DNA from 2 places in the Paenarthrobacter sp. AT5 genome. Region 2 is predicted to be linked to the other one. Evidence: predicted binding sites of a transcription regulator. Region 2 holds the regulator's gene; the other holds the start of a gene.

Region 1 (10,932 bases), 730 kb from region 2:
ACCGGCGTCGACATGGTCCTTGACGGTCACGCCCACCACGGCGACCGCGGAACCGTGCTGGCCCTAACCGGACGGTCGGAAGACGTGAACGCACAGGAAATCAGGCAGCTGTTGGATGGCTGCCAGCTGACCGAGGCGGAGATGGAGGCCCAACCCGCGGCGTGGGATGACCCGTTTGAGCTCAGCAAAGCCCTCTAGCCCTACAACACAAAGGAGAACATCAATGAAAGTCCGCAACTCGCTCCGTGCCTTGAAGAAGATTCCCGGAGCCCAGATCGTGCGGCGGCGCGGACGCACCTTCGTGATCAACAAGCAGAACCCGCGTATGAAGGCCCGGCAAGGCTAGCCGGGGCCACGGGGCGGGCCGGCGTTCATAAATATGACTTAGTGGTCCGCCCGCCCTGTCCGGGCTGTTTAATGGATGCATGCCCATCCTCAACAAAGACATGTCCCTGTGCATCTCGTTGGCTGCGCGACCCAGCAACATCGGGACCAGGTTCCATAACTATCTCTATGACCAGTTGGGCCTGAACTTCGTTTACAAAGCCTTTGCCCCCGCCGACATCACCATGGCGGTCGCGGGCATCCGCGGACTTCCCATCCGTGGAGCCGCAGTCTCCATGCCCTACAAGGAGCAGGTCATTGACCTGGTGGACGTCATGGACCCCTCAGCGAAGGCCATCGACTCCGTCAACACGATCGTGAACAATGACGGCGTCCTCACCGCCTACAACACCGACTACATTGCCATCGCGCGGCTCCTGAAGGACCACGAGGTGCCGACCAGCCACTCAGTATTGCTCCGGGGCGCGGGCGGGATGGCCAAAGCTGTGGCCGCCGCCCTCCGTGACGCCGGGTTCACCGACGTGACCATCGTGGCGCGCAACGAAACCACGGGCAGGGCGCTCGCAGGGCTGTATGGCTTTACGTGGCAGGACGACGTGAACGAATCCACAGCGGACCTCATTATCAACGTCACGCCGCTGGGCATGGCCGGTGCGGACGAGACTGCCCAGTCCTTCGACGACTCCACCATTGCAGCGGCGAAGATGGTGTTCGACGTCGTCGCCTTACCGTCTGAGACTCCGCTGATCGCTGCGGCGCGCCAGGCCGGCAAGCCCGTCATCACGGGAGCGGAAGTGATTGCCATCCAGGCGGAAGAACAGTTCGTTCTGTACACGGGCGTCCGTCCCACTCCCGAACAGGTCCGCGAAGCGTCGGAGTTTTCGCGGCGCCAAGCCTAAGGTCGGGCCCCGGGGCCCTCCCGCCAGCGCCCCGGGCCTGTGTCAGGCGCTGACCGGCTCCACGACGACGGCCACCCTCTCCTCCCCGATCCGGGTGAGGACCAGGGTGGCTGTCTTGGGTTTTCCGGCTTTCCCGGCAGGTTTGCCCGGCAGGAGTTGCTTGCGGAGCTCTTCCGGCGTGACCGCTGTTCCGCGCTTCTTGATGTCCAGTACGCCGATTCCGTTCGCTTTTACCCAGGCCTTGAGGGCTTTGACGTTGTATGGCATGACGTCCAGCACCCGGTAGGCGCGGGCGAAGGGCGTGTCGCGCAGCTCCGGCGCGCAGATGTAGGCAATGTGCTCGTCCACCAAGTGGCCGTTCAGCATTCCTGCCACATCCGCGACGAGGCCCGCCCGGATCACTGCGCCGTCCGGCTCGTACAGGAATCCCTCCACGGGCCCGACGGCGGCTGCCGGGCCGCCGTCGAAATCCTCACCGCTGGTGATCTCCGCAGCGCCCTGGGGGCCGATCACCAGGGCCGCCCGACGGACACCGGGCCGCGCCACTGCGTTGAACCACAGCGTTACCTCGGTGACGTCGCCACCTACGGACACCCACTGCGCTTCGCAGCCTGCGGGAACTGATTCGTGGGGCATGCCCGGACCCATCTTGACGCCGACGGCGCGTCCCGTGGCGGCAAGGCCTTCCACGAACGACAACGGCGGAGAGAAGGCTTCCGGGTCCCAGATCCGCTTGGTTCCGGAGGTGGACGTGGTGCGCCGTGCCGGATCAAGCCACACCCCGTCCACGCCGTCCAGGTCAACGGAGGTGGCATCGGAATGAAGGACCTTGGCGTGGGGGAACGGCATGAGGTTGATAGTGGCGCACGCGGCTGTGGTCTCGTCCATTTCAACGGCGGTGACGTTGATGTCCATGGAGGCCATTGCCATGGAATCGGCGCCCAATCCACAACCCAGGTCAGCTACGTGCAAAATCCCGGCCTTGGCGAAACGTTCGGCGTGACGTGCCGCAACGTTGAGCCTGGTGGCTTGTTCCAGGCCGGCCTGGGTGAAGAGCATCTGCCGGGCGAACTCTCCGAACTTTGCCTCCGCGCGGGTCCTGAGGCGGGATTGGGTAAGGACCGCGGCGACCAGCTCTGCCGGGTGCCCGGCCTTGCGCAGTTCCTGGTTCACTGCCATGGCGTCGGCCTCTTTGTAGGGCCCTAACGAGGCGAGAAGCTCCCATCCTTCGGTAGTCAGCAACGGCGCGAGGTGGTCCTGGGGAGCGTGGGGCATGCCATCCAGCCTAACGTTTATGACCTGCGGGCCGGGACCGGCCAGATCATCCGGATAGGGTTGTTTCATGGAAGACACCGCAACCCCGCAGCCCTCCGACACCAACAATCCGGACGACCACAGTTCCGCCCGTTCCGGAGCCGAAGAGCATAGCCCCGGCCGGTCGCTTTCTACTTACGCCCGCCCGGCGTTGATCGCCGGCGTCGTCATCGCCGTCGTCTGCGTGGCGCTGTTGATCGTTATTTTCGCCTTGGATGCCTTCAACGCAGCTGCCTATTCCGTCTCCGGAAAAAACATTGGCGACGCGACGGACGAGGCCCGCGATATCCGCGAACTCCACAGCGGCGCCCGTGCAGGGGGAATCATCGGTTTGGTGATCTCCGGCGTCGTAGCTGTCGGCGCCGGCGTCGTGCTCTACCTGAACCGCGGAACAGCGGGCGGCAACGACGACGATGACTACGATCTCGAGGACCTCCGGGAGCAGTAATCCGGGTTCACCCATGACGAAATGCTGGCACTCACCTTGACCGAGTGCTAACGCCTTACATAGAGTCTTGTTAGCACTCTCCCCGTGAGGGTGCTAACCACTACCGCCAGGTACGCTGCCGGCACCGCGACGACGGTTGCACGCCTCGGCACCCTTGTTCTTAGTCCATGAATCAGCTCATGAAAAGGAGAGATCCGAGTGTCGGTCTCGATTAAGCCTCTTGAGGATCGTATTGTTGTTCGCCCGCTCGAAGCAGAGCAGACCACGGCTTCCGGCCTGGTCATTCCGGACTCCGCACAGGAGAAGCCGCAGGAAGGCGAAGTTGTTGCAATCGGCCCCGGCCGCTTCGATGACAACGGCAACCGCGTGCCGGTTGACGTAGCTGTTGGCGACGTCGTTATCTACTCCAAGTACGGTGGAACCGAAGTCAAGACCGGTGGCAACGAGTACCTCGTTCTGTCCGCCCGCGACGTCCTCGCGATCGTCGTAAAGTAACTTCCTGGAATCCCGCGCTGCAGGCCCGCTTGGAATATCTTCCAGCCGCCTGCGGTGCGGGTTTTCCGTTCTGAAAGGACACAACCATGGCAAAGCAGCTTGCGTTTAACGACGCTGCCCGCCGGTCCCTCGAGGCCGGTATCGACAAGCTCGCCAACACCGTCAAGGTGACGCTTGGTCCCCGCGGCCGCAACGTCGTCCTGGACAAGAAGTGGGGCGCCCCCACGATCACCAACGACGGCGTGACGATCGCCCGCGAAGTTGAGCTGGACGACCCCTACGAGAACCTTGGCGCACAGCTTGCCAAGGAAGTCGCCACCAAGACCAACGATGTTGCCGGTGACGGCACCACCACCGCCACCGTGCTTGCACAGGCCCTGGTCAAGGAAGGCCTGCGCAACGTTGCAGCCGGCGCCGCACCTGGCGAAATCAAGCGCGGCATCGAGGTTTCCGTCGAGGCCGTTGCCGCCCGCCTGCTGGAGAACGCCCGCGAAGTCGAAGGCACCCAGGTTGCCAACGTCGCTGCCATCTCCGCGCAGAGCGAAGAGGTCGGCGAACTGCTGGCGGAGGCCTTCGGCAAGGTGGGCAAGGATGGTGTCATCACCATCGAAGAGTCTTCCACCACCCAGACCGAACTCGTCCTCACCGAAGGCATGCAGTTCGACAAGGGCTACCTTTCCCCGTACTTCGTCACCGACGCAGAACGCCAGGAAGCCGTCCTCGAAGACGCCCTGATCCTGATCAACCAGGGCAAAATCTCCTCCCTGCAGGAATTCCTGCCGCTGCTGGAGAAGGCGCTGCAGGCCTCCAAGCCGCTCTTCATCATCGCCGAGGACATCGAGGGCGAAGCCCTGTCCACGCTGATCGTCAACCGCATCCGCGGCACGCTCAACGTTGTTGCCGTCAAGGCTCCCGGCTTCGGCGACCGCCGCAAGGCCATGCTGCAGGACATCGCCACCCTCACCGGTGCGCAGGTTGTTTCCCCGGACCTGGGCCTGAGCCTGGACACCGTTGGCCTGGAGGTGCTGGGTACGGCCCGCCGTATCACCGTCACCAAGGACCACACCACCATCGTTGACGGCGCCGGAACCGAGCAGGACGTTGCGGACCGCGTTGCCCAGCTCCGTGCTGAGCTCGCCCGCACCGACTCCGACTGGGACCGCGAGAAGCTGCAGGAACGCCTGGCCAAGCTGGCCGGCGGCATCGGCGTCATCAAGGTTGGCGCTGCTACCGAAGTCGAGCTCAAGGAAAAGAAGCACCGCATCGAGGACGCTGTTTCCTCTACGCGTGCCGCCCTTGAAGAAGGCATCGTTTCCGGCGGTGGCTCGGCCCTCATCCACGCCCTCAAGGCCCTGGACGAGGACCCGGCCGTCAAGGCACTCGAAGGCGACGCCGCCGCTGCGGTTGGCATCGTCCGCCGTGCACTGACCCAGCCGCTGCGCTGGATTGCCCAGAATGCAGGCTTTGACGGCTACGTTGTGGTTGCCAAGGTTTCCGAGCTCGAGGCGAACCACGGCTTCAACGCCAAGTCCGGCGAGTACGAGGACCTGACGGCTGCCGGCATCATCGACCCCGTCAAGGTCACCCGCTCTGCCCTCCGCAACGCCGCTTCGATCGCTGCCCTGGTTCTCACCACCGAGACCCTGGTTGCCGAGAAGCCGGCCGAGGAAGAAGACGCACACGCAGGCCACCAGCACTAGGCTGCCTGCCCCAAAGAGCCCCGGTCACGCCCAGTGGCCGGGGCTTTTTGCTGCCTCGCCGCGGCTGCAAACCGTCCCTCTATCACCTCCCGCCGGCTTTCGGGCGTCCCTCTATCACCTCCCGCCCGCTTTCGGCCGTCCCTCTATCACCTCCCGCCCGCTTTCGGCCGTCCCCCTATCACCTCCCGGTCCCGGCCGACGTCATTGGTGCGGAAGCCCGGCAACCGGCTGATACTTTGCGTGGAATGCGTCACATGGCGGTCGGTAATCTTGACTAAGTATCCTTATTATCGTTTTGCCTCGTCACAGCAGTGTTGGTCCTCCGGGCGCAGCCCCGGCACGGTCCCGATCCTTAGTGCAAGGTGCGCTGATTGGCGTTCCCCGGCGCCTCCGGGCAAGCCACTTGACTGGGTCGCATGCTCCAAACCGCATATGATGGAACCTTTGCAAAATAGCCCCTGAGGAATCGCCTAACGTGTCTGCATCAACGATCCAACAGCCCGCCCGTCCCGACAGGCGGGCTCATGGACCCGTTGCCAAGTCAAAGTTCCGCCCGGAAATACAGGGTCTCCGTTCGCTCGCGGTCCTCATGGTGGTCAGCTACCACATCTGGATCGGCCGCGTCTCCGGCGGTGTGGATGTTTTCCTGCTGATCTCGGCGTTCCTCATGACGCTCCAGTTCACCGGGCGCTACAAGCAGCGCCGTCCCATGGACTTGGTCAGGCACTGGCTGCACCTGTTCCGGCGCCTGCTGCCGGCCGTCGTCGTCGTTCTGCTTGGCACCCTGGCCGCCACCTTTGTGTTCCTGCCGCCCACGCGGTGGGTGGAAGTGGTGAACCAAGGCTGGGCGTCGTTGTTCTATTTTGAGAACTGGCTGCTCCAGACGCTGGCGGTCAATTACTACGCAACAGACCACAGCCTCGCCAGTCCGCTCCAGCACTTCTGGTCGCTGTCCATCCAAGGGCAGGTGTTCATCCTGTGGCCGGCCATTTTCGCCGCTGTGGCAGTGGTGTGCCGGAAGTTCCAGCTCCGTTACCGGGCGTCGTTGGCCTACGTGTTCGCGCTGATCTTCATCGCTTCGCTGACGTACTCCATCATCTTCACCGCCAACAACCAGGCAGTGGCCTACTTCGATACGTTCGCCCGGCTATGGGAATTTGCCTTGGGAACCTTGGTTGCCTTGATCCTGCCTGCCCTGGACTTCTCCAAACCCGTCCGTGTGGTTATGGGTTGGGCGGGGGTCGCCGCGATGCTCAGTTGCGGCATCCTCCTGCAGGTGCAGACGGCGTTCCCGGGCTTCGTCGCCCTGTGGCCAACCCTTGCTGCCGTTGCCGTCATCGCGGCAGGCCAAACGGGCAGCCGCCTCGGCGTGGACCGCATCCTGAGTTCAAAGTTCCTCGTCCGCCTGGGGGACAATTCCTACGGGCTGTATCTGTGGCATTGGCCCATCCTGGTGATCTACCTGGCGTGGAGCGGCAAGGACCACGCCGGTTGGTTGTCCGGCTCGGCGATCATTGCCCTTGCTTTGGGCCTGGCATTCCTTACCACCAAGTACGTGGAGAAGCCCTTCCGCGAATGGAAGTGGCCGGAGGTGAAGCGGCGCCGCGCTGCCATCTCCATCGCCGTGTGCCTGGCAGTTGCCAGCGCTCCGATGGTGGGCTTCCAGTACAAGCAGTACCTTGACCAAAAGGCCGCTGAAACCCAGGCCTTCAATGACAATCCCGGCGCTCACGCGTTGCTTCCGGGTTACGTCGATCTGGTGAGCGAGGGAGCCAGGACCCTGCCCACGGCCGAGCAGTTGCCGGAGGATTGGGCCCGCCTGAACGGCACGTGCGAGGGCGCCGACAAACCCGAGGATAAGCTCCTCGCGGAGAACTGCCAGCAAAACGATGTTGGCGATGACGCCGTGAAGCACATTGTGGTGCTGGGGGATTCCCATTCGCAGCAATGGCTTGCGGCGCTTGGCCCCATGGCTGAAGCGCATCGCTGGAAGGTGACGGCGCTCCTCCTGGGCGGCTGCCATTTCATGCCGGAAAACCCGGACGCGGAGGACCAGTGCAACGAGTTCAACTCTGCGGCCTTCCGCTACGTGGCGTCCCAGACTCCGGACGCAGTGTTCATGGTGGGCACCATGGCGTCCCCGTCGTCCCCGGATGAAAAGCTTGTTTATGGTTTCGACCAGACCGTCACCAACCTCAACGACCTCGGCATCCAGGTGGTGGCCGTCCGCGACAACCCCCGGTACGACTACAACGTGACCGAGTGCGCCCTCGCCAAGGGCGTGGACAGCGCCGAGTGCAAGTCGGACCAGCCCGATGTCCTTGCACCAACCAGTCCGTTCGCCCAAGTACAGAGGACCTTCGGTAACGCCGCGTTCCTGGACATGACCGATTTCCTGTGTGACGGCACCACATGCCCCAGCGTCATCGGCAACGTGTTCGTCTACCTTGACGACAACCACTTGTCCCGGACTTACGTCAAGAGCATGGGCGATATGTTCTCCGAGAGGTGGTTTGCCGCGACTGGATGGGCGCAATGACGGAACAGACAATAAGCACGACGGCGGAGCGCACCTTCCGCCCGGAGGTCCAGGGCCTGCGGGCCCTGGCCGTGTTGATGGTCGCCACGTACCACATCTGGCTCGGCCGGGTGTCGGGCGGGGTGGACGTATTCCTGCTCATCTCGACATTCCTGCTGACGCTGTCCTTCACCAGGAAACTTGAAGGCGGCAGGCCCCTGCGCCTGCTGCAGCACTGGCTGCACGTGTTCAAGCGGTTGCTGCCCGCCGTCGTCGTTGTGCTGCTGGGAGTCCTCACTGCCACGTGGGCGTTTGTTCCGCAGAGCCGCTGGCCGGACGTTCTGGCGGAGGCCTGGGCCTCTTTGCTGTACCGGCAGAACTGGCAACTGGCTGATTCCGCGGTGGACTACTATGCGCAGAACCATTCAGGCGCCAGCCCCCTCCAGCATTTCTGGTCTTTGTCCATCCAAGGGCAGGTCTTCATCCTGTGGCCGTTGATCTTCGCCGCCGTGGCCCTGCTGCAGCCCTTCCTTGCCAAGGTTTTGCCCGGCAGGAAGGCAGTGGGCCACCGGTCTCTGCTCCTGATGGCGTTCGGGGCCGTCTTCGTGGCGTCGCTGGTGTACTCCATCGACCAGACGGCCAACAACCAAAGCTACGCCTACTTCGACACCCGCACCCGGCTGTGGGAATTCGCGCTGGGATCCTTGCTCGCCCTGGCGTTGCCGTACCTGAAACCGGGCCCCAAGCTTCGTGTGGTCCTCGGCTGGGGCGGCCTGGCTGCCATGCTTTCCTGCGGACTGGTGCTCACGGTTGACCGTTCTTTCCCCGGCTTTGTTGCCCTGTGGCCCACCCTGGCCGCGACCGCAGTGATCGTGGCAGGGCAAAGCGGAAGCAGGATCGGAGCCGACCGCTTCCTTGCCTCCCGCCCGCTGGTCATGGTGGGGGACAACTCCTACGCCTTGTACCTGTGGCACTGGCCGGTCCTGGTGTTCTTCCTCCTGGTAACGGAAACCACCACGCCCAACCTGCTGCAAGGACTGGCCATCATGGCCGTTTCCATGATCCTGGCGGTGGCCACCACCCGGTTCGTGGAACGTCCCATGCGCCGCTGGGAGTGGCCCAACGTGCGTTCCTGGCGTGCCGCCGTCGTGATTGCCTCCTGCGGTGCCCTGCTCGCGCTGCCTGTCACCGCCTGGCAGGGTGCCATCTCGGCTGAGGGGGCGGCGATCGCCGACCAGCCCATGGAGCTGACCCCGGGTGCCGCTGCGCTGGCACCGGACAAAGCCGGGCAGCCGACTCCCGAAGCGAAGATCATCCCGGCGCCGGCCGCCATGAAGGATGAGTGGGCGGACATCGACGGCCTCTGCACCGGCGATAACGTCCCGTCGGATCCTCTGCTGGAGGGCTGCCTCCAGAACGATCCGCCGGAAGTCACCACCAAAAAGATCGTGGTCCTGGGTGACTCGCACGCGCAGCAGTACATGGCGGCACTGGGCCCGATTGCCAAAGCGCATGGCTGGGAAGTCGTGACGCTCCTGAAAGGCAATTGCCGGTTCGGCGCGGAGTCCACAGAACGGCCGGACGACTGCAACGCGTTCAACAAAGCCAGCGCGGACTACGTCCTGGAACACAAGCCGGATGCCGTGTTCACGGTGGCATCCCTGACCCACGTCACTGAACCGTTTGAAACAGAGGTCCCGGGCTACCTGGAAGGCATCAAGCCCTTTACCGATGCCGGAATCGACGTCGTGGGTGTTCGGGACAATCCGCGCTTCAGCATCAACATGCCGGAGTGTGTCCAGAAGAAGGGGCCGGATTCCCCCGACTGCAACGCGCCATTGGAGCACTCGTTGGCGGCGTCCTCGCCATTGGACGACTACGTGGGCAAAGTGGACGGGCTGTACCTGATGGACATGAGCGATTTCATTTGCGCGCAGGGTACGTGTCCGGCCGTGGTGGGCAATGTGTACGTCTACAAGGACGACAACCACCTCACCAAAACATACGTGCAGAGCATGATTCCCATGTTCGAAGAAAGGCTGCTGGCCGCGACGGGTTGGGCTACTTCCCGGTAGCCATGGGTGCCCTCCGCGGTTGAAATGCACTACGGCGGCCTGCCGCCAGTGCCGTTGCTCACACTCAGCTGCCGCGGAATATGGCGATCGCCGCGGAGGTTCTAGTATTTATCCAACACTTCTGCACAGGCCAGTCCCGTAATGACGGGCTGGTCATCAGTTGCAACCCCTACCAGTTCCAGTCCCCAAACCCAGGTAAGAGGCGCACTCATGACCCAGCCCGAACACGATCCCTTTGGCTTCGTAGGCCTCACCTACGACGACGTCCTGCTGCTGCCCGGCCACACGAACGTCATCCCGTCCGAGGCCGACACGTCCTCGCGCATCTCCAAGCGCATCACGGTCCAGACGCCCTTGCTCTCGGCAGCCATGGACACCGTGACCGAGTCCCGCATGGCCATCGCCATGGCGCGCCAGGGCGGCCTCGGTGTTGTCCACCGCAACCTGTCCATCGATGACCAGGCAGAGCATGTGGACCGCGTGAAGCGCAGCGAATCCGGCATGATCACCAACCCCGTGACCATCGGCCCCGAGGCAACGCTGCTGGAACTTGATGAGCTGTGCGCCCGTTACCGCGTCTCCGGCCTTCCCGTGGTGGACACCGACGGCCGTCTCCTGGGCATCGTGACCAACCGCGACACCCGCTTCGTTCCCGAATCGGATTTCCCGCTGCGCAGCGTCAGCGACGTCATGACCAAGATGCCGCTGGTCACCGGCCACGTCGGGATCAGCCGCGAGGAAGCTTCGCACAAGCTGGCCACCAACAAGATTGAAAAGCTGCCGCTCGTGGATGACCAGGGCCGGTTGAAGGGCCTCATCACCACCAAGGACTTCACCAAGGCCGAGCAGTACCCGCTGGCCACCAAGGACGATGAGGGCCGCCTGCGTGTCGGTGCGGCCATCGGCTTCTTCGGTGACGGCTGGGAGCGCGCCATGAAGCTCATCGACGCCGGCGTGGATGCGTTGTTCGTGGACACCGCGAACGGCCACTCCCAGGGCGTGCTGGACATGATTGCCCGGCTCAAGTCCGATCCCGTTGCCGCGCACGTTGACATCATTGGCGGCCAGGCAGCCACCCGTGAGGGAGCCCAGGCTCTGATCGACGCCGGTGCCGACGGCATCAAGGTGGGTGTCGGTC
Region 2 (9,618 bases):
AATCGATCTGGGTCACATCGCCGGTGACAACCATCTTCGAGCCGAACCCAAGCCTGGTGAGGAACATCTTCATCTGCTCGGGCGTGGTGTTTTGTGCCTCGTCCAAAATGATGAAGGCATCGTTCAGGGTGCGGCCACGCATGTAGGCGAGCGGGGCAACTTCAATGGTCCCTGCCGCCATGAGCCGCGGAATCGATTCAGGGTCCATCATGTCGTGCAAAGCGTCATACAACGGCCGAAGATAGGGATCGATCTTGTCGCTCAGGGTTCCGGGCAGGAAGCCGAGCCGCTCCCCCGCTTCCACCGCCGGCCGGGTCAGGATGATCCTGCTGACTTCCTTGTTCTGGAGCGCTTGCACGGCTTTCGCCATTGCCAGGTACGTCTTGCCGGTACCCGCCGGACCGATGCCGAAGATCACCGTGTTCCCGTCGATGGCGTCAACATAGTTCTTCTGGTTCAGGGTCTTGGGCCGGATGGTCCTGCCCCTGCTGGAAAGGATGTTGTGCGTCAGCACGTCCACGGGGTTCTGCACGGACTGGGACCGCAAGAGGGAAACCAGCTGCTGCAGCACGTCCGGAGTGACCACTGTTCCCTTGGCCACCAGCCCCCGGACTTCCTCCAGGAGCCGCATGATCCTCGGAATAACAGTCGAAGGCCCGGACATGGACAGCTCGTTGCCACGAACGTGGAAATTGACGTCGGGAAACTGATCCTCGATGTAGCGCAAGGCCTCATCATGGCTGCCCAGCGAGTGAATCATTTGATCGGAGTTGTCGAACGTGACGATTTCCGTGCGCGTGCCCGGTAGCGTGTGCGGGAACTCGGTGGCCGCGGCGTTTCCGTTTCCGGTCCGCAACCGCCCATTCAGGGATTCACTCATAGTGCTGGCCGTACGGCCTGATCTCCTCCGGTTGGTTCAGTCATTATCCATATGTCCGTGGTGCGCCCATCCTCACGGATGCCCGCCTGCGGGAATGCCTCCAATCCTACGCCAGCAGACCGCAGCCCGGCCCCTTTCCGTGGGGGCTTTCACAGCATCGAATCAAGGCCGTTACGAATTTGTCTCAACTCGGCATCGGGCCGATATCAATCCTGTTGCAGTTGCCCCGGTACCCCCAAAAGCCGGCAGGACGCCGTCGTACATGTGCCAAGCTGGCAAAGCAGGAAGAAACAGGAACAACACTGTACGCACTACCGGCCGCCCGGAAACGTCGGCCGCGAGGCAAGGAACCCCCATCACCAAGCCGGCAAACAACCAGCAAGGCGCGCAGCGGCGGAGAAAATCCGCAGTAGCGGCGCCTGCGATGCTTGCTGTCCTATTGCTGACGGGCTGCATAGCCAACGGCGGCAACACACCGGCCACCTCGGGACCTCCCATCAGCGTCCAGGACGCTCCCGCGAGCAATGCCCCCCTTGAGACAACCCAGGCTTCGACCAAAATTCCCGTCTATTGGATCGGGCGCAGCAAGGACAACGTCTACCTGTACCGAGAGTTCAGGGACATCTCCGGCGATGAGAACCCGGTGACCACGGCGCTTCGGATCATGATGGCGCAGAAGCCCTTGGACCACGACTTCTTCACGCCATGGCAGGACCCCGGGAGCCTGGCCACTTCCATCTCCGGCAAGAACGTCATCACAGTGGACATCTCCCGGGATGCGTTCAACGCCAACCTCGACGCCGGGATGGCCCAAAGAGCCGTACAGCAGCTGGTCTACACGGCGTCGGCGGCGGCGTCCTCCTCGGGCCTGATCAACTCGGGCCAGCAAATCCAGGTAGTCATCCTGGTGGACGGGCACACGGACTTCATGGCGTTCGGGCAGGTGAAGCTGGGCCAGCCCATGGCACGTGATGCCTCACTGGTGGCGCCGCTGTGGATCATCGATCCTCAGGAAGATGCCTCGGTGCCCGCGGGTGCGGTGAAGTTCAACGGGCGCAGCACCGACAGTTCAAAGCCCGTGAACTGGCAGATCCTCCAGGACAACGGCTCCGGAACGCGGACCAGCAAGCTTACCGGCCAGGCGAAGCCAACCGGAGATCCCGGACAATACGGGGTTTTCTCCTTCGGGGCCACGCTGAAGCCCGGCAAGTATGAACTCCGGGTTGTTCAGGTGGATGAATCCGGCCGCGCAGACGAGACCACCCTGGACACCCGCCTCTTCAAGGTCGAGTGAGCCCTGGCCCGGGCGGTTGGGCCGGTCCGCCGTCTGCTAACGCCAGCGGCCCAGAATATCGCTCAACAGAACGACGGCGGCCGGTCCGGCCGTTGACGATCGCAACACGTGGTGCCCCAAAAGCGCCGTCACCGCGCCGGCATCACTGAGCCTGGTCACCTCACGGGGAGCCATCCCACCCTCTGGACCGACGATCAGGAGGACTTCCCTCGCGGCGTCCGGGCCGCTGTTCGAGAGGAACCCGGCCTCCTCAATCACCGAACGCAGGGAGTTCTTGGCGTCCTCGTGGAGGATCACCGCCAAATCCGCCGCGGCGGCCGCTTTGGCCAACGCTGTAGTGTCCACCAGGTCCCTGACTTCAGGAATCCAGGCCCGGCGTGCTTGTTTCGCTGCTGCAGTCACCACGGACTGCCACTTCGCGTGCGCTTTCGCGGCGCGATCGCCCTTCCACCGCACAATGGAGCGCTCCGCCTGCCAGGGGATCACAGCATCAATGCCGAGCTCGGTAGCCGTTTCGATGGCGAGTTCGTCGCGGTCTCCTTTGGCAAGCGCCTGCACGAGCACCAACCGGACAGCGGGACGTTCCTCAAAGGCTACTTCTTCCGCAACCACGGACAGCGAGCCTTGCCCTGCCTCGGAGACCCTACCCGTCAGCCTGGCACCTTCACCGTCGGAAATATCCACCGGTTCGCCCGCGGACAGACGCTTCACTGTCACGGCGTGCCGCGCCTCCGGGCCCTCCAGGACAAAGACGGAACCAGACACCAATCCGCCAAGGCTGCCGGCGGGGGCGAAGAATACGGGGTTGCTCACCGCTACAGGTTACCGAGCTTGTCCCGCAGCTTGGCGAACATCCCGCCGCTGGCAACGAGCTTCCCGTCCGTGAACTGTTCTCCGCGGAGTTTGGCGAGTTGACGGAGCAGGTCTTCCTGGGCGGCGTCCAGCTTGGTTGGCGTCTCCACGTGCAGGTGCACTTTGAGGTCGCCGCGGCCGTAACCGCGAAGATGCGTCACGCCGAGCCCGCGCAGGGTGATGATCTCGCCGGACTGCGTACCGGCCTTCACATCGATCTCCTGCGGACCGTCGAAGGTCTCCAGGGTCAACTCCGTGCCTAGTGCGGCTGCAGTCATGGGAACACTTAGCGTGGCGTGGAGATCGTCCCCTTCGCGGATATAGGTGGAATCGCTGTTGACGCGGATCTCCACGTACAGGTCGCCTGCCGGACCACCGGCGGGGCCTGCCTCGCCCTGGCCGGACAGCTGGATACGGGTCCCCGTGGCCACACCGGCGGGCACTTTGATGGTGAGGGACCGGCGGCTGCGGATCCTGCCCTGGCCGCTGCACTCGTTGCAGGGATCCTTGATGATGGTGCCGAATCCTTCACAGGATCCGCAGGGCGCGGTGGTCATGACCTGACCCAGAATGGAGCGCACAGCGCGCTGGACCTGGCCACTGCCGCCACAAATGTCACAGCGTTCCGGGTGGGTACCCGGACGGCAGCAGCTGCCGTCACAGGTGGGGCACACAACAGCGGTGTCCACTTCGAGCTTCTTGTTGACGCCGAACACGGCGTCCTTGAGATCAATGCGCACGCTGATGAGGGCGTCCTGGCCACGGCGCACGCGGGACGCGGGCCCTCCGTGACCCCCGCCCCCGCCAAAGAAGGTGTCGAAAATGTCCTGGAAGGCAAAGCCTTGCCCGGAATAGCCGCCGCCGAAGCCGTTGTCCGTTCCGTTTTCATTGCCCGTGGCGTCGTACACCCTGCGTTTTTGCGGGTCTGACAGGACTTCGTAAGCGTGGGTCACGGCCTTGAAGCGTTCGGCGACATCCTCCCCCGGATTTACATCCGGGTGGAGCTTGCGCGCCAACTTGCGGTACGCCTTTTTGATCTCTTCCCCGGTGGCTTCCGGCGAGACTCCCAAAACGTCATAGTGGCTGCTCAAAGTCGGTATCTCTTCCTTGTTGTACTGCGGTCTTTGGTGACGGCCGGTTTCAGCCGCCGAGAATTCGGGAAAGGTAGCGCGCTACGGCGCGGACTGCCGCCATGGTGGTGGGGTAGTCCATACGGGTGGGACCGAGGACTCCAACCTTGGCGCCGGAACCGTAACCGGTAGCCACCACGGAGGCCTCGGCCAACCCGTCGTAGGGATTTTCCCGGCCGATGCCCACTGTCACGCCGCGCGGATCATCCCCCATGTCCGACAACAACCGGAGCATGACAACTTGTTCCTCAAGGGCCTCCAGCACCGGCCCTATGCTCAGGGGGAAGTCCACGTTGGAACGGGCGAGGTTGGCCGTGCCGGCCATCAGGATCCGCTCTTCCTTACTGGTATCGCTGAGGGCCTGGAGTCCGTTGGCCAGCATCTGGGCCAGTCCCCGCAGCTCCGGCGGGCACAGCGCCACCACGGACGGCAAGACCTGCGGAAGGAGGTCCATCTGCGTGCCGGCGATGCTGCCCAGGAACCGTGAACGCAGCGCCATGAGGGCCTCGTTGGCAACGTCGGCACCGGCATCGATGACCTTCTGCCCAACGCTTCCAGTGTCGGCAATCAGCACCACGAGCACTTGCTTTGGCCCGAGGAGGACGAACTCAACATGGCGCACCACGGCGCGCTTGGAGTGCGGATACTGCACGACGGCTACCTGGTTGGTCAGCTGCGACAGGAGCCTCACGGTCCGCTCAAGGATGTCGTCCATATCATCCGGCCCCTCAAGCAGGGAGTGGATGGCACGACGCTCAGCGGCCGACAAGGGCTTTACCTGGGAGATCCGGTCGACGAACAGGCGGTAGCCCTTGTCCGTCGGAATACGGCCGGCGCTGGTGTGTGGCGCTGCGATCAGCCCCTCTTCTTCAAGCACCGCCATGTCGTTGCGGATGGTCGCACTGGATACGCCCAGGTGGTGGCGTTCTACCAGGGCCTTGGAACCAACAGGCTCCCGCGAATGTACGTAGTCCTCAACAATGGCACGCAGCACTTCGAGTTTGCGTGGCTCACTCATTCCAACACCTCCTGACAGACCATCCGGCCCATGCACTGATGCACGAGGGACCTTCAGCTGACCCTTTTGCTTAGCACTCGACATGCCCAAGTGCTAACAAGTCTAGTATGAGCCACCGCGTTGCTAGCATTGAAACCGCCCGCGCAGACATCCATGGCAGGCCTGGCGGCGACTGCGGCCCGGCAGCCGTCCAAGCCCGAAGAGGTAGGTCATTCCTTGGCTTATGACACCTGGGGTCCACAGGACCTGACCGCTCCTGCCCAACAGCGGCTCCCGGAGGTACCCGTGCAGCGCGGGATGGTGCTGGAGGATGCCCAATCCGGTTGGGTGGGTGCGGTCACCCGCGTGGAAAAGTCCGGCGGGATGCACATCGTGGCCCTCGAAGACCGGCGCGGAAAAACCAAGTCCTTCCAGCTGGGCTTCGGCTTCCTGCTGGAAGGTCAGCCCATCCGGCTCCTGCCTCCCGCGCCCAAGGCGCCCGCCACTGCAGCCTCCCCCACCCGGACAGCTTCGGGTTCCGTGCGCGTCAGTGGCCAACGGGCCCAGGTGGCCAAAGCGAGCCGCATCTGGGTGGAGGGCAAGCACGATGCGGAACTCGTGGAAAAAGTATGGGGTGACGACCTCCGCGTGGAGGGCATCGTCGTCGAGCCCCTGCACGGGGTGGATGACCTCAAAGCCGCGATAGCAGCCTTCAACCCCGGCCCGGGGCGCAAACTGGGAATCCTCGTGGACCACCTCGTAGCCGGCTCCAAGGAATCGCGGATCGCCGCCGAAGCGATGACCTTGCCGGGCGCTGCCCGTAACGTCCTGATCGTGGGACACCCCTACGTGGATGTCTGGCAGGCGATCCGGCCCAAGGTCCTTGGCATCGCCCAATGGCCCGATGTTCCCCGCGGTACGGACTGGAAGACGGGGATCCTGCGCGCTTTTGGCTGGCCGCACGAGACTGCGGAGGACATCGGAATCGGCTGGCAGCGCCTTTTGGGCGCGGTCCGCACCTACGCCGACCTTGAAGCCTCCCTCCTGGGCCGCGTCGAGGAAGTCATCGACTTCCTCACCGCGCCCTGACTCCAGCGCCCGGGCGTCCGACGGCGGCGGGCGGCGGGTTGGTCCCGGAACAGCCCCGGACCCTATATTCTGGGACAGCAACACCGCAGCATTTTTTATAGCAAAGGGAACCAACGTGTCAGAGAACGCCCCAGAAGAACCGGGCAGGGCCGCAGGTCAGCCCCAGTACCATGGCGCGCCTGCAAACGCACTCCCTCTCACAGCCAGCGAGGACCGCCAGTGGGCAACCCTGGCGCACTTCGGTGGAATCCTCGGGTGCCTGCCCTCGCTGCTGATTTACTTGATTTTCCGCGACAGGGGTCCCTTTACAGCGCAGGAATCCAAGGAAGCGCTCAACTTCACGCTGCCGCCCACCATTGCAGCGGCCGTAGCGAACATCCTCGTACTGCTACCGGTTGTAGGGAACATCTTTGCCGTCATCGCCACGGCAATCTGGGTGGCACTCACGTGCTTCTCCGTCTCCGCCGGCATCCGCGTGAACCACGGCCAGCCGCACCGCTACCGCCTCAACCTTCGCTGGATCAAGTAGCGGCGACGCCGATCTTTCCGCAGGGCCGATCTTTCCGTAAGTCAGTCCGGCAGGATGCGCCGCACTACCGCATCGGCCAACAAACGTCCCTTAAGGGTCAGCACCAAGCGACCCTGGAAGGCCGCAGCAGGTTCGGCCAGGCCATCGGCTATCAAACCCGCCACAGCACGCCTGCCGTCCTTGTCCAAGCCGTCTATTGCCAGGCCTGACACAAGCCGCGCCTCCAGCATGATCCGCTCCACGTCCCGTGTTCCGGCGTCGAGCGTTTCCCTGCCCGCAGCCGGAGATTCTCCGGCCACCAGGCGGGAAGCATAGGCAGCGGGGTGCTTCACGTTCCACCACCGGACGCCACCCACATGGGAATGCGCTCCGGGGCCGATACCCCACCAGTCGTCGCCGCGCCAATATGCCAGGTTGTGGCGGCAGGCCTGCTCAGGTGTCCTGGCCCAGTTGCTGACCTCATACCAGCCCAGGCCGGCTTCCGAGATCAGCTGGTCGGCAAGTTCATACTTGGCCGCGTGGTCGTCGTCGTCGATGCCGGGCACCTCGCCACGGCGGATCTGGGCGGCAAGCTTGGTCCCCTCCTCCACGATCAAGGCGTAGGCGCTGATGTGGTCGGGCTCGTAGGAGAGCGCGGTCTCCAACGACTCCCGCCAGTCGGCCATGGACTCCCCCGGCGTCCCGTAAATCAGGTCCAGGCTGACGGCCAGCCCTGCTTCCCGGGCCCACTGGACAACCTGGGGGACACGGCTTGGCGTGTGGGTCCGGTCCAGTACCTTGAGGACGTGCGGGACTGCCGACTGCATGCCAAAGGAGACGCGGGTGAAGCCGGCGTCCTTGAGGACCTGCAGCGATTCACGGGTTACCGAATCCGGGTTGGCCTCCGTGGTGACCTCAGCGCCTTCTTCCAGCCCCCAATGCCCCACTGCGGTCCGCAGGATCTCCGCGAGGTCTTCGGCCGGCAGCAGCGTGGGCGTGCCACCGCCAAAGAAAACGGTACCCATGGGACGCCGCGGCAGGCCTGAATCCTTAAGCACTTTCGCTGCGAAGTCCACCTCCGACGCTGCGGTACCTGAGTAGGCAGCTTGTGAGGCTCCCCCGCCCAGTTCCGTCGCGGTGTAGGTGTTGAAATCGCAATAGCCGCACCGCACCGCGCAGAACGGTATGTGGACGTATAAGCCGAACTTCCGGCGTCCGACGTCGGCGAGCACCTGCGACGGCAGCAAGCCGTCAGCAGGTGCCGGATCGCCCAAAGGCAGGACGCTTGGCATTTACTTCTTTGCCTTGTCCTTCGACTCGTCAGTGGTGAGGGCAGCGATGAAGGCTTCCTGCGGCACCTCGACGCGGCCCACCATCTTCATGCGCTTCTTGCCTTCCTTCTGCTTTTCCAGCAGTTTGCGTTTACGGGTGATGTCACCGCCGTAGCACTTGGCAAGAACGTCTTTGCGGATGGCCCGGATGCTCTCGCGGGCGATGATGCGGGAGCCAATGGCAGCCTGGATGGGCACCTCGAACTGCTGCCGCGGAATGAGCTCGCGGAGCTTCCCGGTCATCATCACACCATAGGAATAGGCCTTGTCGCGGTGCGTGATGGCACTGAACGCGTCCACTTGTTCACCTTGAAGCAGGATGTCGACCTTGACGAGGTCGGCCACTTGCTCGCCGTCGGCCTTCCAGTCCAGCGAGGCGTACCCGCGCGTCTTGGACTTCAGGAGATCGAAGAAGTCGAACACGATCTCGGCCAGCGGGATCCAGTAACGGAGTTCGACACGGTCCTCGGACAGGTAGTCCATGCCCTTCATCTGACCGCGGCGGCTCTGGCACAGCTCCATGATGGCGCCGACGAACTCGTTGGGCGCCAGGACGGTAGCGGAGACCATCGGTTCGCGGACCTCGGCGATCTTGCCTGTGGGGTACTCGCTGGGGTTGGTGACGTGGACAACCCGCTTGTCTTCCAAGATGACCTCATACTCCACGTTGGGAGCAGTAGAGATGAGGTCGAGGTTGTACTCGCGTTCCAAACGTTCGCGCGTGATCTCGAGGTGCAGCAAACCGAGGAAGCCGACGCGGAAACCGAAGCCCAGCGCAGCTGACGTCTCAGGCTCGTAGACCAGGGCGGCGTCGTTGAGCATCAGCTTTTCCAAGGCGTCGCGGAGTACCGGGTAGTCCGTGCCGTCCAAGGGGTAGAGGCCGGAGAAGACCATCGGCTTCGCATCGGCGTACCCGCTGAGCGATTCCGAGGCCGGTTTGGCCTGGTTGGTGACAGTATCGCCGACCTTGGACTGGCGGACATCCTTCACGCCGGTGATGAGGTATCCCACCTCGCCTACGCCCAGGCCCTTCGACGGGGTGGGCTCAGGAGAGCTCACGCCGATTTCGAGGAGTTCGTGGGTTGCACGGGTCGACATCATCTGGATGCGTTCGCGGGGGTGGAGCTTGCCATCCACCACACGGACATAGGTGACCACGCCACGGTACGTGTCATAGACCGAATCAAAGATCATGGCACGCGCGGGAGCGTCCGGATTGCCAACAGGTGCCGGAAGATCGCGGACGATCTTGTCCAGCAGAGCCTCGACGCCTACGCCCGTCTTACCGGAAACCTTGAGGACATCTTCCGGATCTCCACCGATGAGGTTGGCAAGCTCAGCCGCGTACTTCTCCGGTTGCGCAGCGGGGAGGTCGATCTTGTTCAGCACCGGAATGATGGTGAGGTTGTTCTCCATAGCCAGGTAGAGGTTGGCCAGGGTCTGGGCTTCGATGCCTTGGGCAGCGTCAACCAGCAGCACTGCTCCCTCGCAGGCTGCCAGGGAGCGGGATACCTCATACGTGAAGTCCACGTGGCCC

Evidence for each region. Region 2 encodes HrcA, which represses chaperone genes, less so after heat shock. Its sites were predicted from a motif close to TTNGCACTCGNNNNNNNCGAGTGCNAA; they were not measured.
Region 1: a site for HrcA is predicted at 3,031-3,057, ahead of groES (co-chaperone GroES). Genes of this name have one in related genera too.

The regions. Positions count from the first base shown of each region.
Region 1 covers NZ_CP136441.1:3,381,151-3,392,082, reverse strand. The annotation lists gene RI444_RS15680 (GTP-binding protein) at 1-198, shown strand, start outside; gene ykgO (type B 50S ribosomal protein L36) at 224-346, shown strand; gene RI444_RS15670 (shikimate 5-dehydrogenase) at 426-1,244, shown strand; gene RI444_RS15665 (THUMP-like domain-containing protein) at 1,287-2,519, opposite strand; gene RI444_RS15660 (hypothetical protein) at 2,587-3,006, shown strand; gene groES (co-chaperone GroES) at 3,205-3,501, shown strand; gene groL (chaperonin GroEL) at 3,588-5,201, shown strand; gene RI444_RS15645 (acyltransferase family protein) at 5,677-7,740, shown strand; gene RI444_RS15640 (acyltransferase family protein) at 7,737-9,794, shown strand; gene guaB (IMP dehydrogenase) at 10,005-10,932, shown strand, end outside.
Region 2 covers NZ_CP136441.1:2,652,086-2,661,703, forward strand. The annotation lists gene RI444_RS12185 (PhoH family protein) at 1-880, opposite strand, end outside; gene RI444_RS12190 (GerMN domain-containing protein) at 1,305-2,174, shown strand; gene RI444_RS12195 (16S rRNA (uracil(1498)-N(3))-methyltransferase) at 2,211-2,987, opposite strand; gene dnaJ (molecular chaperone DnaJ) at 2,990-4,117, opposite strand; gene hrcA (heat-inducible transcriptional repressor HrcA) at 4,167-5,174, opposite strand; gene RI444_RS12210 (DUF3097 domain-containing protein) at 5,391-6,242, shown strand; gene RI444_RS12215 (DUF4870 domain-containing protein) at 6,358-6,771, shown strand; gene hemW (radical SAM family heme chaperone HemW) at 6,813-8,042, opposite strand; gene lepA (translation elongation factor 4) at 8,043-9,618, opposite strand, start outside.